DNA from 3 places in the Peribacillus sp. FSL H8-0477 genome. Region 2 is predicted to be linked to each of the others. Evidence: riboswitches for the same ligand, from Rfam matches in the RefSeq annotation. Region 2 holds a riboswitch; each other region holds the start of a gene.
What was found. A riboswitch is a leader RNA that binds a small molecule or an ion and turns the genes downstream of it on or off. The one in region 2 is predicted to bind S-adenosylmethionine.

Region 1: linked by a shared signal. The riboswitch ahead of metK (methionine adenosyltransferase) and the one ahead of MHI18_RS03730 (bifunctional homocysteine S-methyltransferase/methylenetetrahydrofolate reductase) in region 2 are both predicted to bind S-adenosylmethionine.
Region 3: linked by a shared signal. The riboswitch ahead of MHI18_RS09230 (O-acetylhomoserine aminocarboxypropyltransferase/cysteine synthase family protein) and the one ahead of MHI18_RS03730 (bifunctional homocysteine S-methyltransferase/methylenetetrahydrofolate reductase) in region 2 are both predicted to bind S-adenosylmethionine.

Annotation. Positions count from the first base shown of each region.
Region 1 covers NZ_JBBODE010000001.1:1,613,328-1,618,316, reverse strand. The annotation lists gene pckA (phosphoenolpyruvate carboxykinase (ATP)) at 838-2,427, opposite strand; SAM riboswitch class I at 2,723-2,893, shown strand; gene metK (methionine adenosyltransferase) at 3,115-4,314, shown strand; gene MHI18_RS08145 (gamma carbonic anhydrase) at 4,422-4,943, opposite strand.
Region 2 covers NZ_JBBODE010000001.1:724,921-729,909, forward strand. The annotation lists gene MHI18_RS03730 (bifunctional homocysteine S-methyltransferase/methylenetetrahydrofolate reductase) at 1-1,711, opposite strand, end outside; SAM riboswitch class I at 1,830-1,928, opposite strand; gene MHI18_RS03735 (class I SAM-dependent methyltransferase) at 2,107-2,712, shown strand; gene MHI18_RS03740 (MOSC domain-containing protein) at 2,761-3,414, opposite strand; gene glpK (glycerol kinase GlpK) at 3,608-4,989, opposite strand, start outside.
Region 3 covers NZ_JBBODE010000001.1:1,803,941-1,808,929, forward strand. The annotation lists gene MHI18_RS09225 (methionine ABC transporter ATP-binding protein) at 1-97, opposite strand, end outside; SAM riboswitch class I at 269-379, opposite strand; gene MHI18_RS09230 (O-acetylhomoserine aminocarboxypropyltransferase/cysteine synthase family protein) at 496-1,809, opposite strand; SAM riboswitch class I at 1,915-2,021, opposite strand; gene MHI18_RS09235 (S8 family serine peptidase) at 2,433-4,989, shown strand, end outside.

The DNA.
Region 1 (4,989 bases), 890 kb from region 2:
ATAAGATGTTATTTTATGAAGGCGTTACTGGGAGGATCGGGGTTGTCCAGAATGTGTATCCAAAAGGACGTCGGGCTGAATGATTGAGAGTTAGGGACGAATAAACTTGGTTTTGGGCCGAATCAAAGCCAGAAAGGGCCGAATAATTTGGAGTTTGGGCCGAATCATGCAGAGTTCAGGCCAAATGAAAGAGGAATTAGCAGATCTGATGTCAATCGGGCTGCTTCAAAAGAAAGATTCACGAGAAATCCTGGCTATCTAGACAGAATAAGTGAAAGATACACTTTTTTTAAGGGCCAAGTTGTAATTTTTTGAAGGTGTTTCTGGGCGGATCGGGGTTGTCCAAAAGGTGTATCTAAAAGGACGTCGGGCCGAATGATTAAGAATTAGGGCCGAATAAACTTGGTTTTGGGCCGAATCAAAGCCAGAAAGGGCCGAATGATTTGGAGTTTGGGCCGAATCATACAGAGTTCAGGCCAAATGAACAAGGATTTAGCGGATCTGTTGCCAATCAGGCTGCTTCAAATGAAGAGATTCATGAGAAATTACGGTTATCTAGACAGAATAAGAGAAAGATACACTTTTTTAAGAGCCAAGTAGTAATTTTATCAAAGCGTTTCTGGAGAATCGGGGTTGTCCAGATTGTATCCAAAAGGGCGTCGAGCCAAATGATTGAGAGTTGGGCCGAATGTTCCCCCTTTAATTCTAATGCGAATCCGAATGTAATAACTAGCTGGCTTCCCAACATAAGCTCGTTATTCAAAGGATTATCAAAAATTCAGAGTAATAAAAAACGCTCTCCACACAAGATCAATGATCTTTTGGGAGAGCGTTTTTTTATTTGACTAATGGGCCGCCTAAATCTTTAATTGTACTGGCTACATTTGAAAATTGTTTGAAGTTTTCATTGAATTTTTGTGCTAGTTCGATGGCTTTAGCTTTATAGGCATCTTTGTCTTCCCATGTTCGTGTAGGCTGGAGCACTTCGTCTGGAACGCCGGGCACATGTAGTGGAATGTCAAAGCCAAATACTTCGTCCTTGATGGTTTCGACGTTGGTTAATTCCCCTTCTAGTGCTGCCTGTACCATGGCTCTTGTATAAGCAAGCTTCATTCGGCTGCCGACGCCGTACTCGCCGCCAGTCCAACCTGTATTGACGAGGAATACTTTTGCACTGTGCTCATCAATTTTTTCGCCTAGCATTTCTGCATAGCGGACTGCAGGAAGCGGCAGGAATGGGGAACCAAAGCAAGTGGAGAACGTAGCTTCAGGCGAAGTGATACCTCTCTCCGTTCCAGCTAATTTACTCGTATAGCCGCTTAAGAAATGGAACATGGCTTGTTCTTTCGTTAGTTTACTGATTGGAGGCAATACGCCTGATGCATCAGCAGTTAGGTAGATAATTGTTGTTGGGTGACCTGCCACACTTGGATCAACAATATTATCAATCGATTGTATTTGGTAGGCAGCGCGTGTATTTTCCGTCAAGGCACTGCTGTCATAATCCGCAATACGGGTATCCGGGTTAAGAACTACATTCTCTAGAACGGCACCAAAACGAATGGCATCGAAGATTTGAGGTTCTTTCTCACGAGACAGATTGATGCATTTTGCATAGCAGCCGCCTTCAATATTGAATACGCCGTTTGAAGACCAGCCATGCTCATCATCACCAATTAATTTTCGGTTAGAGTCTGCAGATAATGTGGTCTTTCCAGTTCCTGATAGACCAAAGAATAATGCGACATCGCCTTCTCGGCCGACATTGGCTGAACAATGCATTGGAAGAATCCCTTTTTCAGGAAGAAGAAAGTTCATAACTGAAAAAATGGACTTTTTCATTTCTCCTGCGTATTCAGTACCGCCGATTAATACCGTCCTGCGTTCAAAAGAAATAATAATAAACGTTTCAGACTGTGTACCATCTACGGCTGGATCGGCTTTAAAGTTTGGTGCTGATATGACCGTAAATTCTGATAAATGATCTTGAAGGTCTTCTTCATTTGGCCGAATAAATAATTGATGGGCAAACAGATTATGCCAAGCGTATTCGTTAATGATTTGAATGGGTAATTGATGTTGTTTATCGGCACCTGCAAAGCCTTTGAAAACAAATACTTCATCTTTTTGTTTTAAATATTGCAGGACTTTATCGTATAACTTTGCGAATACTTCACTAGAAATCGGTTGGTTTACAGTCCCCCAATCAATCTTTTCATGAACCGCTTTTTCATCTACTATATATTTATCCTTAGGAGAACGTCCTGTGTATTTTCCGGTTTCAGCTTTTACAGCTCCTGTTGACGTGAGCTGCCCTTCATTGCGGCTTAATACTTTTTCCACTAATTGAGGTACAGAAAGCTGCACATGTATGTTGTTACCGGATAATAATTGGTGTAACTCATTTGAGATATCAAGCGTATTCATATAGGAGATACCTTCCTTTTTTTGAATTTATAATCAATTTATAAATAGTATAACACATTGATTTTAATAGTCTATACTATTTGTTTCGTTTCGTGTATTTACTGAGAGGAATTGGTTTGAATTCGGCAAAATTTAGTGAAAGGATCTACAGGGTATATGAGCGTATTACTCCATTTTTTCTCTGTACTATGACATAATGTGAGGATAGTGGAAATAGAAGTTTTTTTCTACTGAATGTGAAATAAGTATTGACAGAATTTGTAGAATTACGTTATGATTTTAAATTGTACGGATTCTCTTATCCCGAGATGGTGGAGGGCCAGGCCCAATGAAACCCAGCAACCTGCTAGAATGTTTGATTTTGATAAAACAATAAATTGCTTTTATCAGCAATTGTTTATTTTCAAAATCATTTTAGTGTTGGTGCTAACCTGAGCAAGGTAAAAAAACCCTTGAACGATAAGAGTGAAAGGATCAATTCGAGACAACAAACCTTTCCTCAAAAACTAGGAAGGGTTTTTATGCGTTTAATCATTCTTTTTTTACTATGAATGATTCGCATCAACCTTTCTGCTTCTATTATATAATACCAACTGGGAATGAGTTTCGTCTAACAAAATGGGAAAAGATAATGTGAATGGCTGCCATTCATTTTCTTAGCCTGAGAACATTTGAGGAGGCAAAAGAATGTCAAAGAAACGTCGTTTATTTACTTCTGAGTCTGTGACAGAAGGACATCCGGATAAAATTTGTGATCAGATTTCAGATTCAATTCTGGATGCTATCCTAGCTAAGGATGCAAATGCACGTGTTGCATGTGAAACATCTGTTACAACTGGTTTAGTTTTAGTTGCTGGTGAAATTACTACTTCTACCTATGTAGATATTCCAAGAATCGTACGTGATACAATTGCTGGTATTGGATACACACGCGCAAAATATGGTTTTGATGCTGAAACATGTGCTGTATTAAGTTCAATTGATGAACAGTCAGCAGATATTGCTGCTGGAGTCGATGAAGCTCTTGAATCTCGTGAAGGCCAAATGACTGATGATCAAATTAATGCAATTGGTGCTGGAGATCAGGGATTGATGTTTGGGTTTGCTTGTAACGAAACAGAAGAACTTATGCCGCTGCCTATTTCATTGGCTCATAAGCTTTCTCGTCGTCTGTCAGAAGTCCGTAAAAATGGAACGTTAGATTACCTTCGTCCAGATGGAAAAACTCAGGTAACAATTGAGTATGATGAAAATAACAAGCCTGTCCGTGTAGATACCATTGTTATTTCGACTCAACATAGTCCTGATGTTACATTGGAACAAATTCAACGCGATTTAAAAGAACATGTCATTAATGTGGTAGTGCCTAGCGAGTTAATTGATGCTGAAACAAAATATTTCATTAATCCAACTGGCCGTTTCGTAATTGGAGGACCACAAGGTGATGCAGGTCTGACAGGTCGGAAAATTATTGTTGATACTTACGGTGGGTATGCTCGTCATGGCGGCGGTGCATTTTCTGGTAAAGATCCGACAAAAGTGGACCGTTCAGCTGCGTATGCTGCGCGCTATGTAGCGAAGAATTTAGTGGCAGCGGGTCTGGCTGATAAAGTAGAAGTACAGCTTGCTTACGCTATTGGTGTAGCTAAGCCGGTATCAATCGCTGTTGATACATTCGGTACAGGAAAAGTGGATGAAGATATTTTAGTGGACTTAGTCAGTGCGAACTTTGATCTTCGTCCTGCTGGAATTATTAAAATGCTCGATCTTCGTAAACCGATTTATAAACAAACTGCAGCGTATGGACATTTTGGCCGTACAGATGTAGATCTTCCTTGGGAACGTACAGACAAGGCAGCTTCTTTAAAAGAACAAGCAAAAGCATAAACAAAAAAAAGAAATCTTACCTTGGTAAGATTTCTTTTTTTGCATTATCTGCTTTTCTGAATCAATACTATAACAATCAAGCTCTTAGCAGGTAAGGAATTCATATCTTATTCTAGTGGAGCAGTGTGTTTATAATATTGGCCCTTTTCGGCATATTCGTTTACGATGCGCTCCATGTCACGTTTGTCCTCTTCCGTCAGCTCCCGGATGACTTTAGCCGGTCTTCCGAAGGCCAATGTGTTAGGTGGAATCACTTTTCCTTGAGGGACTAAACTGCCGGCTCCGATAAATGCACCCTCACCGATTTCAGCTTTATCAAGAATGATTGAGCCCATTCCAACAAGTGCACCTTTCCTAACTTTACAGCTATGAAGAATAACTTGATGTCCAATAGTCACTTCATCTTCAATAATCAGTGGATTATTAGGGCTTTGGTGTAAAATACTATTATCCTGAATGTTAACTTTTTTTCCGATAATAGTTGGAGCAACATCCCCTCGAATGACGGAATTGAACCAAATGGTTGATTCAGCATCAATGGTAACATCACCTGTTATTATCGTATTCTCAGCAAGATAAACGCTTTCAGCAATTTGAGGTATTTTGTTTTTATATGGGTACACTGGCATATTTAAAACAAATCCTTTCCGAAATCGACATTTTTTATGTATTATT
Region 2 (4,989 bases):
TCAATTCCTTAGCAATAGCATTTGCTTCGATCTTCGCTTTAACTGGATCGTTTCCAGCTGAAGCCATTGCTGCTCGTACTGAATCCGGTAATTTAATTCCTGGGATTTCATTGTGAATAAATTCGGCATTCCGTGAGCTTGTCAAAGGCATAACGCCTAGAAAAATAGGTGTATCTAAGTGTTTGGTAGCTTGATAGACATCTTCAATTTGACTTGTGGAATAAATAGGCTGCGTTAAAAAGGATTGTGCTCCGCAAGCTATTTTCTTTTCAAGCCTTTGAACGGCTTTATCTAAGTATTTCACATTTGGGTTAAAAGCCGCAGCAATTTTAAAATTAGTCCGCTGTCCCAAACTTTGACCTGAGTAAGATAAACCTTCATTAAATTGTTTGATTAAGCTGATTAAATCAAATGAGGATAAATCATAGACAGATGTGGCCCCCGGAAAATCTCCAATTTTAGAAGGATCTCCAGTAATAACCAGTACTTCATTTAATCCAAGTGTCTGTAAGCCCATTAAGTGAGATTGCAGGCCAATTAGATTTCGATCTCGACAGGTAATGTGAATGAGCGGATTCATATTGAGCTCATTTTTCATCTTAATCCCAAGAGCCAAATTGCTGATTCGCGGACTTGCAAGTGAATTATCTGCCAGTGTGACCGAATCTACACCAGCATCCCGTAAACATGATGATCCCGCCATAAATGCCTCTATTCCTAGTTTCTTAGGCGGATCCAATTCGACCAAAATGGTTCGTTTTGTTTTGGCCTGCAGATGAATGGCTGGTATTTGATCCTTTTTATCGACTTCAATAATCTCAATTTGAGGGGCCTTACTAGCTTTTTCCTTTATCGGGCTCAATGTTCCCAGCGCTTTTTTTACCGCTCCGATATGCTTAGGTGTTGTCCCACAACAACCCCCGATAATTGATGCACCCTGTTCACGTAATTTCAACGCACTTGAGCCGAAATATTCTGGTACAGCCTCATAGACAAGTCGGCCATCGACGTATTCCGGAAGGCTGGCGTTCGGGTACACGGCAATGCCTGCATTTTTAGGCAGCGGTACTTCTTCTAACGAACGTATCATATGATGCGGACCTAATCGACAGTTCAATCCGACAACGTCTGCCCCCAAAGCATCTAGTCTTGAAAAGGCTTCATTGAGATGGAGACCATTTTGCAGATACCCTATCTCATGCAGCGAAACATTTGCGATAATAGGGAGCCCTGTTTCTTTTCTGGCAATCTGGAGTACGGTTTCCAGCTCCTCTAAATCGTAATAGGTCTCAAGGATTAATCCATCGGGTCCTTCCATTAATAAGCTGTACAGCTGCTCTCTAAAGCTCCGTTTTATTTCTTCTATATCCAAATCATTTTTACGAATACTCCGCAGTGCTCCAATGGTCCCAAAAACAAATGCTTGTTTGGATGCAGCTTTTTTAGCTAGTTCTACACCTTTACGGTTAATAACACTCACTTCATCTTCTAAGCCATACCGTTTTAATTTATGATAGTTGGCACCATAGGTATTAGATTGAAGAATATCAGCTCCCGCAGCGGCATAGGCACGGTGAATCGCCTCAATTTGATTAGGGTCTGTCGTATTCATTTCCTCGTAGCAATGATCGATTCCATGTGAATATAATAGTGTTCCCATTGCTCCTTCCCCAACCAAAACCCTTTTTGATAATTCTTGGCGAAAATCCATCTATGCACATCTCCTCGTTTTGTCCTTTCTAGGTTAGAAAGAATCATGTCATTTAGCATTATATGAAGAAAAATAAAAAAAGCCATCTTTAAAGAAGAAGGCTTTTTCTGAAACATTCTCCTCATCTATCAAGCACCGCTTGCTGGATTTAGCACCTTTGCCGTAGCCGGTTGCTGAAGCTTCAAAGGGCCAGTCCCTCCACTTCTCTCGATAAGATTCCTATGAAATTTTCTAGAATTCGTTTAGATAATATATCTAATTTACATGAATAATAAGAAAATTACAATAGTTTATTAACGATTATTCAGCAGCTGTTTAAAAAAACGTCAGAAGTTTAATTACTTCCCTAGAGGTAAATATATAAATAGAACCGCAGAATAGCTGGAGGTGAAAGAATGCTGGAAATTATAGCAAAGCAGTTTCGAAAACCAGAAGGATTGCTAGGGAAAATTGTCGGCAGGATTATGTCCATGGATAATCGAAAGATCAATACATGGACCCTGAATAGGCTGCAAATTAAACCTGGGGACATTATTTTAGAAATTGGATTTGGACCGGGTGCTGCAATTGAAGAAATGTTTAAGAGACAACGAAATGTACGGATTGATGGTATAGATCTCTCACATGATATGCTGAAGGCTGCTTCTACACGAAATTTGGATGCCTTAAAAAAGAAAAAACTACGTTTATTCGAAGGAGATCTTTTAGAAATTGAAGAGGATTTTTATCAGTATGACAAAGTTGTCTCGGTTAATAACTATCCATTATGGAAAGACAAACAGAATTCTCTTAAGCGAATATATCAACTGATGAAGCATAATGGCATCATTGCCATTACTGTCCAACCACGGGAGGATGACGCATCCCGAAAAAAGACATTTGCTCATGCACATGAAATCGAACAAGCATTATACCTTGCTGGATTCCGTAATATTTCAGTGAAATTCAAAAAAATAGCACCAGAACTTACTGTCTGTGTTACAGCTGTTTGTAAAAAATAGACGACTCGAAGTTGGGGATTTACACCCCAACTTTTCTATGTTTTATCCTTACTGCTCCATCCGTGCAAGTCGTTTTTTTTCGACTCTCATTTTCCAATCGTCTGCTAGTGAACCGAGCATCAGCATCCCTTCGATGTCAGTCTGATTCCCTTCATTATGAAGAAGTATTCGATTTCCCCGTTCGACTGTATAGGCTTCTTGAACTCTTTCCTTTAGGATGATGTCTGATTCACCTTCAATCGTACCTTCTTCGATCACCCTGGCAAAATACCCGGTGTACCCTGTTTCCATAGTCCTTTTCAAAAAAGTTGGGACTTCATTAAAATGTGAAATAGTCGCACAAGGAATTCTACCTTGACAGATTTCTACTATACTCGTACCTATTTGATAAATATCTCCGAAATAAACCTCAGATTCTTTCATGCCTGATACAGTTAAATTTTCTCCAAAGGCCGGCCTTTTCAGAACTTTATTGAATTCCTTCTCCCATTGAAGATAATGCTCATTTGGATAGAAACATACTGCCCGATCGACACCGCCATGATGTCTCATATTACCTACACCATCTCCGTTAAACCCTCTATAAGACAGATCGATTTTTTGAACAGCTTGTTTATCCATTCCTGTAATTAAAGATCTGCCTGACAACGTTTTAAGCTTAGGTTCACCAATATGTATCCCTTTAATTTTTCGTGTACTCATAAACCATTCCCCCTGCCTATTTAACCTCTTACCGAAAAGGATTGTCTTGAACGATCCTATTATGTTATTATAAATTTACAATATCTAGTTGACTAGCTGCAAATTCAACTAGATATTGATTATATTCATTTTCTCTGCTAATTATGAAACGAAATTTAAAGGGGGAGCATCTGCTCCCCCTTTTTTCTGCTGATTATTTAAATAATTGTGCTGCTTTAACCGCTTTTTTCCAACCGCCGTATAATTCTTCACGATTTTCTTCATCCATGCTTGGTACGAACTCCTTCTCAAGTTTCCATTGTGCAGCAATTTCGGTGGAATCCTTCCAATAGCCTGTTGCCAATCCTGCTAAATAGGCCGCTCCTAGTGCCGTCGTTTCATTGATCGCGGGGCGTTCTACTTCTACAGACAGCATATCGCTTTGGAATTGCATCAAGAAATTATTCTTGACTACTCCACCGTCTACACGCAGCTTTTTCAAATGGATTCCTGAGTCGGCTTCCATCACATCAAGCACATCCCGAGCCTGATAGGCAAGCGATTCAAGCGTTGCTCTGATAAAATGTTCCTTAGTGGTCCCTCTTGTTAGACCAAATACAGAACCTCTGACATCACTGTCCCAATAGGGAGTTCCTAAACCCACAAACGCTGGTACTACATAAACACCATCAGAAGAGGTAACTTTATAGCAATATTCTTCACTATCACTGGTATCTTTCAGCATTCGCATCCCGTCTCTCAGCCATTGTACAGCCGATCCGGCAACAAACACACTTCCCTCCAAAGCATAGGTTACTTTCCCATCTATCCCCCAAGCAATTGTGGTAAGCAGTCCATGTTTTGACTCAACCGCTTTATTGCCGGTATTCATCAGCATGAAGCAGCCTGTTCCATACGTATTTTTCCCCATTCCTGACTCGAAACAAGCTTGTCCAAACAATGCTGCTTGCTGATCACCGGCAGCTCCTGCAAGGGGAATTTGCTGTCCAAAGAAATGCGTTTCATCTGTACAGCCGTAAATCTCAGAAGATGACTTCACTTCAGGAAGCATTGATTTAGGAATATCGAGAATTTTAAGCAATTCCTCATCCCACTGAAGATCATGGATATTAAACATCAATGTCCTTGAAGCATTCGAATAATCAGTCACATGAGCCTTACCAGCAGAAAGTCTCCATATCAACCATGTATCAATGGTTCCAAACAATAACTCACCGTTTTCAGCTTGTTCTCTAGCTCCTTCGACATGATCCAGTATCCATTTCACCTTGGTCCCTGAAAAATATGAATCTAGCCGAAGACCTGTTTTTTTTCTAAATGTTTCTTCATAACCTGCTTCTTTTAGATCTGTACAGATGCTCGCTGTTTGGCGTGATTGCCAAACAATTGCATGATAAATTGGCTTTCCAGTTTTTTTATTCCAAACGACTGTAGTTTCTCTTTGATTCGTAATCCCAATACTATCGATTTGTATTGGTTTTATATCACTATCGGACAAACATGTTGCAATAACAGCTAAAACGGATCCCCAAATTTCGTTAGCGTCATGCTCCACCCAACCCGGCTCAGGAAAAT
Region 3 (4,989 bases), 1.1 Mb from region 2:
GATCTATCTTCATGCTGACATTATCGACAGCTTTTATTAATCCACCTTGGGCCAAGCCTGTACGAAAGGACTTACTTATTTGTGATAATGTTATCAATAATCTCACCTCTTTATTCAATACATTCTATGAACTTAGTAAACTTCCTCTCAAGAAAAGCCTTCACATATATCGTTTCTCATTTCACGCTAAACATGTATTAGAATTTCAATTAAGAAACAAAAAAACCTTTCCGCAAGAGCAGAAAGGCAGGCTAAGAAACTAACCGTCCTCTCATCTCCCAAAGCATAACTGCTTTGTGTGAATTGGCACCTTTCCAAGGTATTCCTTGTCGGTTGCCGGGCTTCAAAGGGCACATCCCTCAGCCTCTCTTGATAAGAGTAAAACGTATATGTGATTGAAGGTTTCCCCTCGTTTAAAGTCCATAATAATTATTACAAAATAATATCATGAATAAAGAGATGGTGTCAATCAATAACATCTAGTGTCAGATGCTCTTAACTAGTTTTAATTGAAGTACTCGTAATTCCTGTTGCTTTTCCGATACCATCTTCGAGCGCCTCAATTAAATCTTCCACGTTTTCAATGCCAACCGATAGACGTACGAGATCCGCGCTGACCCCCGATTTTAGTAATTCCTTATCATTTAATTGTTGATGTGTTGTACTTGCAGGATGAATAATTAAACTCTTAGCATCGCCTACATTGGCAACATGTGACCATAGCTCGATGGAGTTAATCAATTTCGCTCCCGCATCGCGGCCGCCATTAATTCCAAAGATAACGATGGATCCTGCACCCTTTGGCAAATATTTATCAACCAGTTTTTTATCCGGATGATTTTCATTACCTGGATAGGTTACCCAGCTGACAGCGGGATGATTTTCCAAATAGGTTACAATTTCTTTTGTATTGGCTAGATGCTCCTTCATTCTCACATGAAGCGTTTCTAAACCGAGCGTAAATTGGTACGCACTTTGTGCACTCAAAGTCGGACCAAAATCACGAAGCAATTGCACACGTGCCTTTGTTATGAATGCAGCAGGACCCGCTGCTTCACTGAAAACAATCCCTCCGTAGCTCGGATCCGGTTCCGTAAAGCCAGGGAAATTGGGTGAATTCCAGTCAAAGTTTCCACCATCAACAATAATACCGCCCAATGTCGTCCCATTACCAAGCAGCCATTTAGTTGCGGAATGGATCACAATATCAGCTCCGAATTCAATTGGCCGGCATAGATAAGGTGTTGCAAAGGTATTATCAATAATCAGCGGTATACCATTTTCATGAGCAATGTCAGCAATAGCTTCAATATCTAATACTGTTAAACTTGGATTACCAATGGTTTCTCCAAAAATAGCCTTAGTTTTCGGCGTAATTGCTTTTCTAAAGTTTTCTGGATCCTCAGGTGAAACAAAGTGAACTTTTATCCCATACTTCGGCAGCGTGTTGGCAAATAAGTTGTATGTTCCTCCATAAAGGGTTGAAGCTGCTACAATTTCGTCCCCAGCTCCAGCTAAATTGAGGATGGCTAGTGAAATAGCAGCCATTCCACTTGCAACCGCAAGAGACCCAATCCCTCCTTCTAGCAGGGCAACCCTTTCCTCAAATACAGTAACAGTTGGATTATGAATCCTTGTATATATATAGCCTGCTTCCTTTAATCCAAATAAATTGGCTGCATGCTCTGTGTCTTTAAATAAATAGGCATTACTTTGATGAATAGGCAGGGAACGTGCTCCTGTTTCATCCGTCTGTAATCCCCCATGAATACTCACTGTTTCAAACCGATAACTTTTTTCTTCTGACATCGTCTCATCTCTCCCTTTAATCTTATTCTTGATATATAAGCTTTCGAAGGATTTGTAAGAACAAAAAAACTTCATCTGGTTTAAGAAGAAGTTTTTTAGGAACTCTCCTTATCTTCCAGAGCTTATACTCTGCTGGAATTAGCACCGTGTATTAAAAACATACCGGTTGCCGGGTTTCAAAGGGCCAGTCCCTCCACCTCTCTTGATAAGAACATATTTAATTATCAGATTATTATCTTGTAGGAAATATATCACGAGCATAAGAGTACGTCAATATTAAATTCAGAATTTTCCACCTTTATAACCATTTTTAAATCTCCTCATACTCAAAAGTTCTTTTGACACCTGTATAAAAGCATACTTTCCCCCTAAATACTTCGCCGATTTTACCATTACTCCTCACTAAGACCTTATTCGCTCTATTTGGTTATTCCTACCAATTGTTCATTTTCAGTTTTCAACGATTTTCAAGACAAAATATGACAAAGTTTTCTTTGATCCGTTCGCTATTATTAAACTAGCATCAGTGACCTGCATACTGTCCGACTATGCAAAGGGAGGGTAGCTGAATAAATAGAACGGACTCATTTTGTTCTTTGACATTCGAATAGGGGGAAGAAAATTTGCTAAAAAAACGCGAAAGAAAATGGCTGGCTTTATTATTTTCGATATTGCTGTTTACATCCTTGATTATTCCGACAAACTCCACCATTGCTTCGACAAGTACACTTCATACCTCTGCAAAAGATAGTCTTTTAGGAAAAGAACAAAAGAAGATTGCTCCTACAGTCCTTTCACAATTTAAAGAAAATAAAGAAGTTACCTTCCTAATTAAATTCAAAGAACAAGTGGATACCCAAAAAGTATCTGCCAAAGCTGCTGCTATAGCCAAAACACAAAAACTATCAGCTAACCAATCAAAACTACTTAAACGCTCTACTCTTGTATCCGAGCTTCGATCTACTGCATTAGAAACACAGGTAAATGTTAAAAACTATTTAGACAAACAGGAAAAAGCAGGCCAAGCAAAGAATCTTCAATCCTTTTATGTCGTCAATGCGATGGCAGTAACAGCTTCCAAAGACGTAATGGAGCAGCTTGCTGTTTACCCTGAGGTAGCTAAAATCCTGCCAAATGAAATCAGACAGTTAATTCAACCAGATAGCAAAACCAAAATCTCTAATGCAGTGAACGGCTCTACTGCTGTTAAAAGCAAAGCCGACACGTCTGCCATAGAGTGGAATATCGATAAAATCGGTACACCAGCTGTATGGGACATGGGGATCGATGGTGCAGGAACCGTGATCGCCTCAATCGATACAGGTGTTCAATGGAATCACCCTGCATTAAAAACAAAATACCGCGGGTATAATCCTGCAAACCCAAACACCGCTGACCATGAATATAATTGGTTGGACGCGGTGGGTGGACAGGCTTCGCCTTATGATGATCAAGGACACGGAACACATACGATTGGAACCATGGTTGGATCTGAAGAAAATGGAACCAATCAAATCGGTGTTGCTCCAGGCGCTAAATACATTGCTGTTAAAGCCTTTTCTGCAAGCGGTGGTTCTGATATTGATTTATTAGAAGCAGGTGAATGGGTTCTGGCACCAAAAGATGCTGCTGGAAATCCACATCCTGAAAAGGCACCTGATGTAGTAAACAATTCATGGGGCGGTGGTGCTGGTCTTGATGAATGGTACCGTCCAATGGTTCAAGCTTGGAAATCAGCTGAAATATTCCCTGAATTTTCTGCAGGAAATACAACTCTGTCTAACCCTGGTGGTGCAGGTTCTATCGCTAACCCAGCAAACTATCCAGAATCCTTTGCTACAGCAGCCACAGATCTAAACAATCAAATTGCTAGTTTTTCCTTACGAGGACCTTCACCTTATGGAGAAATCAAGCCAGATATCTCTGCTCCAGGTGTAAATATTCGTTCATCAGTTCCCGGAGGTTTGTATGAGGGCGGTTGGAATGGTACATCAATGGCTGGTCCGCACGTGGCAGCTGTAGCTGCGCTGCTTCGACAAGTTAATGCGAGTTTAACCGTTGATGAGCTTGAGGAAATTCTATTAACTACATCAACACCTTTAACAGATGCTGCATATACAACAGTACCAAATAATGCATACGGCCATGGCTTAGTAAATGCATTTGATGCTGTTTCCTCTATTGTAAGTGGACTTGGGAAAATCGAGGGCAGAGTTTCGAAAGACGGAGATGATACAGAACCAGCTGTTATCCGTCACGAAGGCCCTGAAAGCTCGTATAAACAAATGGATCTTACCTTAACTGCTGAAGTTACTGATAATATCAGTGTTTCAGAAGTCCAAGTAAAGTACCAAAAAGCAGATGAGACTTGGGCTGAAGTGAAAGCGGATCGAGTAAGCGGAGATTTCAAATCAGGCACCTACGAAGCAACGATTCCAGCTTCTGCATTAACTGCAGATTCCATTGTCTATAAATGGACAGCTACAGACTTTGGCGGATCTGTTACGACAACTGAAAATGATACTGTCGAATTAATCCCTGGAATCAGTGTCGGCTATACAGAGGATTTCGAACAAAATCCTGTAGGCTGGACTAAATTCGGGACAAATAATGACTGGGATTGGGGCGTCCCAACCAGTGGACCTGGCTCGGCTTCTTCCGGAGAGAAAGCCTATGCTACAAACCTTGCCGGAAATTATTCGAACAGCGCCAACATGAGCTTAAAAATGCCTCCAATTGATTTACCAGAAGGCTCAAGCTATTTACAATTCAAACATTGGTATGAGCTTGAAAGAAACTATGATTTTTCTCATGTATTCATTTCAACAGATGGAACCAATTATGTTCAAGCAGCGCGATTCAATGATAAATCGACTACTTGGATTGATGGTGAGGTTAACCTAAGTGAATATGCCGGACAACGAGTCTATATTGCTTTTAATGTCACGACAGATGCCTCCATTCCTAAACCTGGCTGGTATATCGATGATGTTAAACTTAGCAGCACATCCCTGCTTCCAACTACAAAAGCAAAAGCTGGAATTAGCTTAGGCAAGAATGATTCTTCCGTTTCAGCTAAGCCTGCAGTTGATCCAAGTAAAATCACACCAACTATTGAAAAAGCAAAACAAGAACCTGAAAAGGATCAGCCTGCACCTGTACTTCTTCCCTTACAAGCTC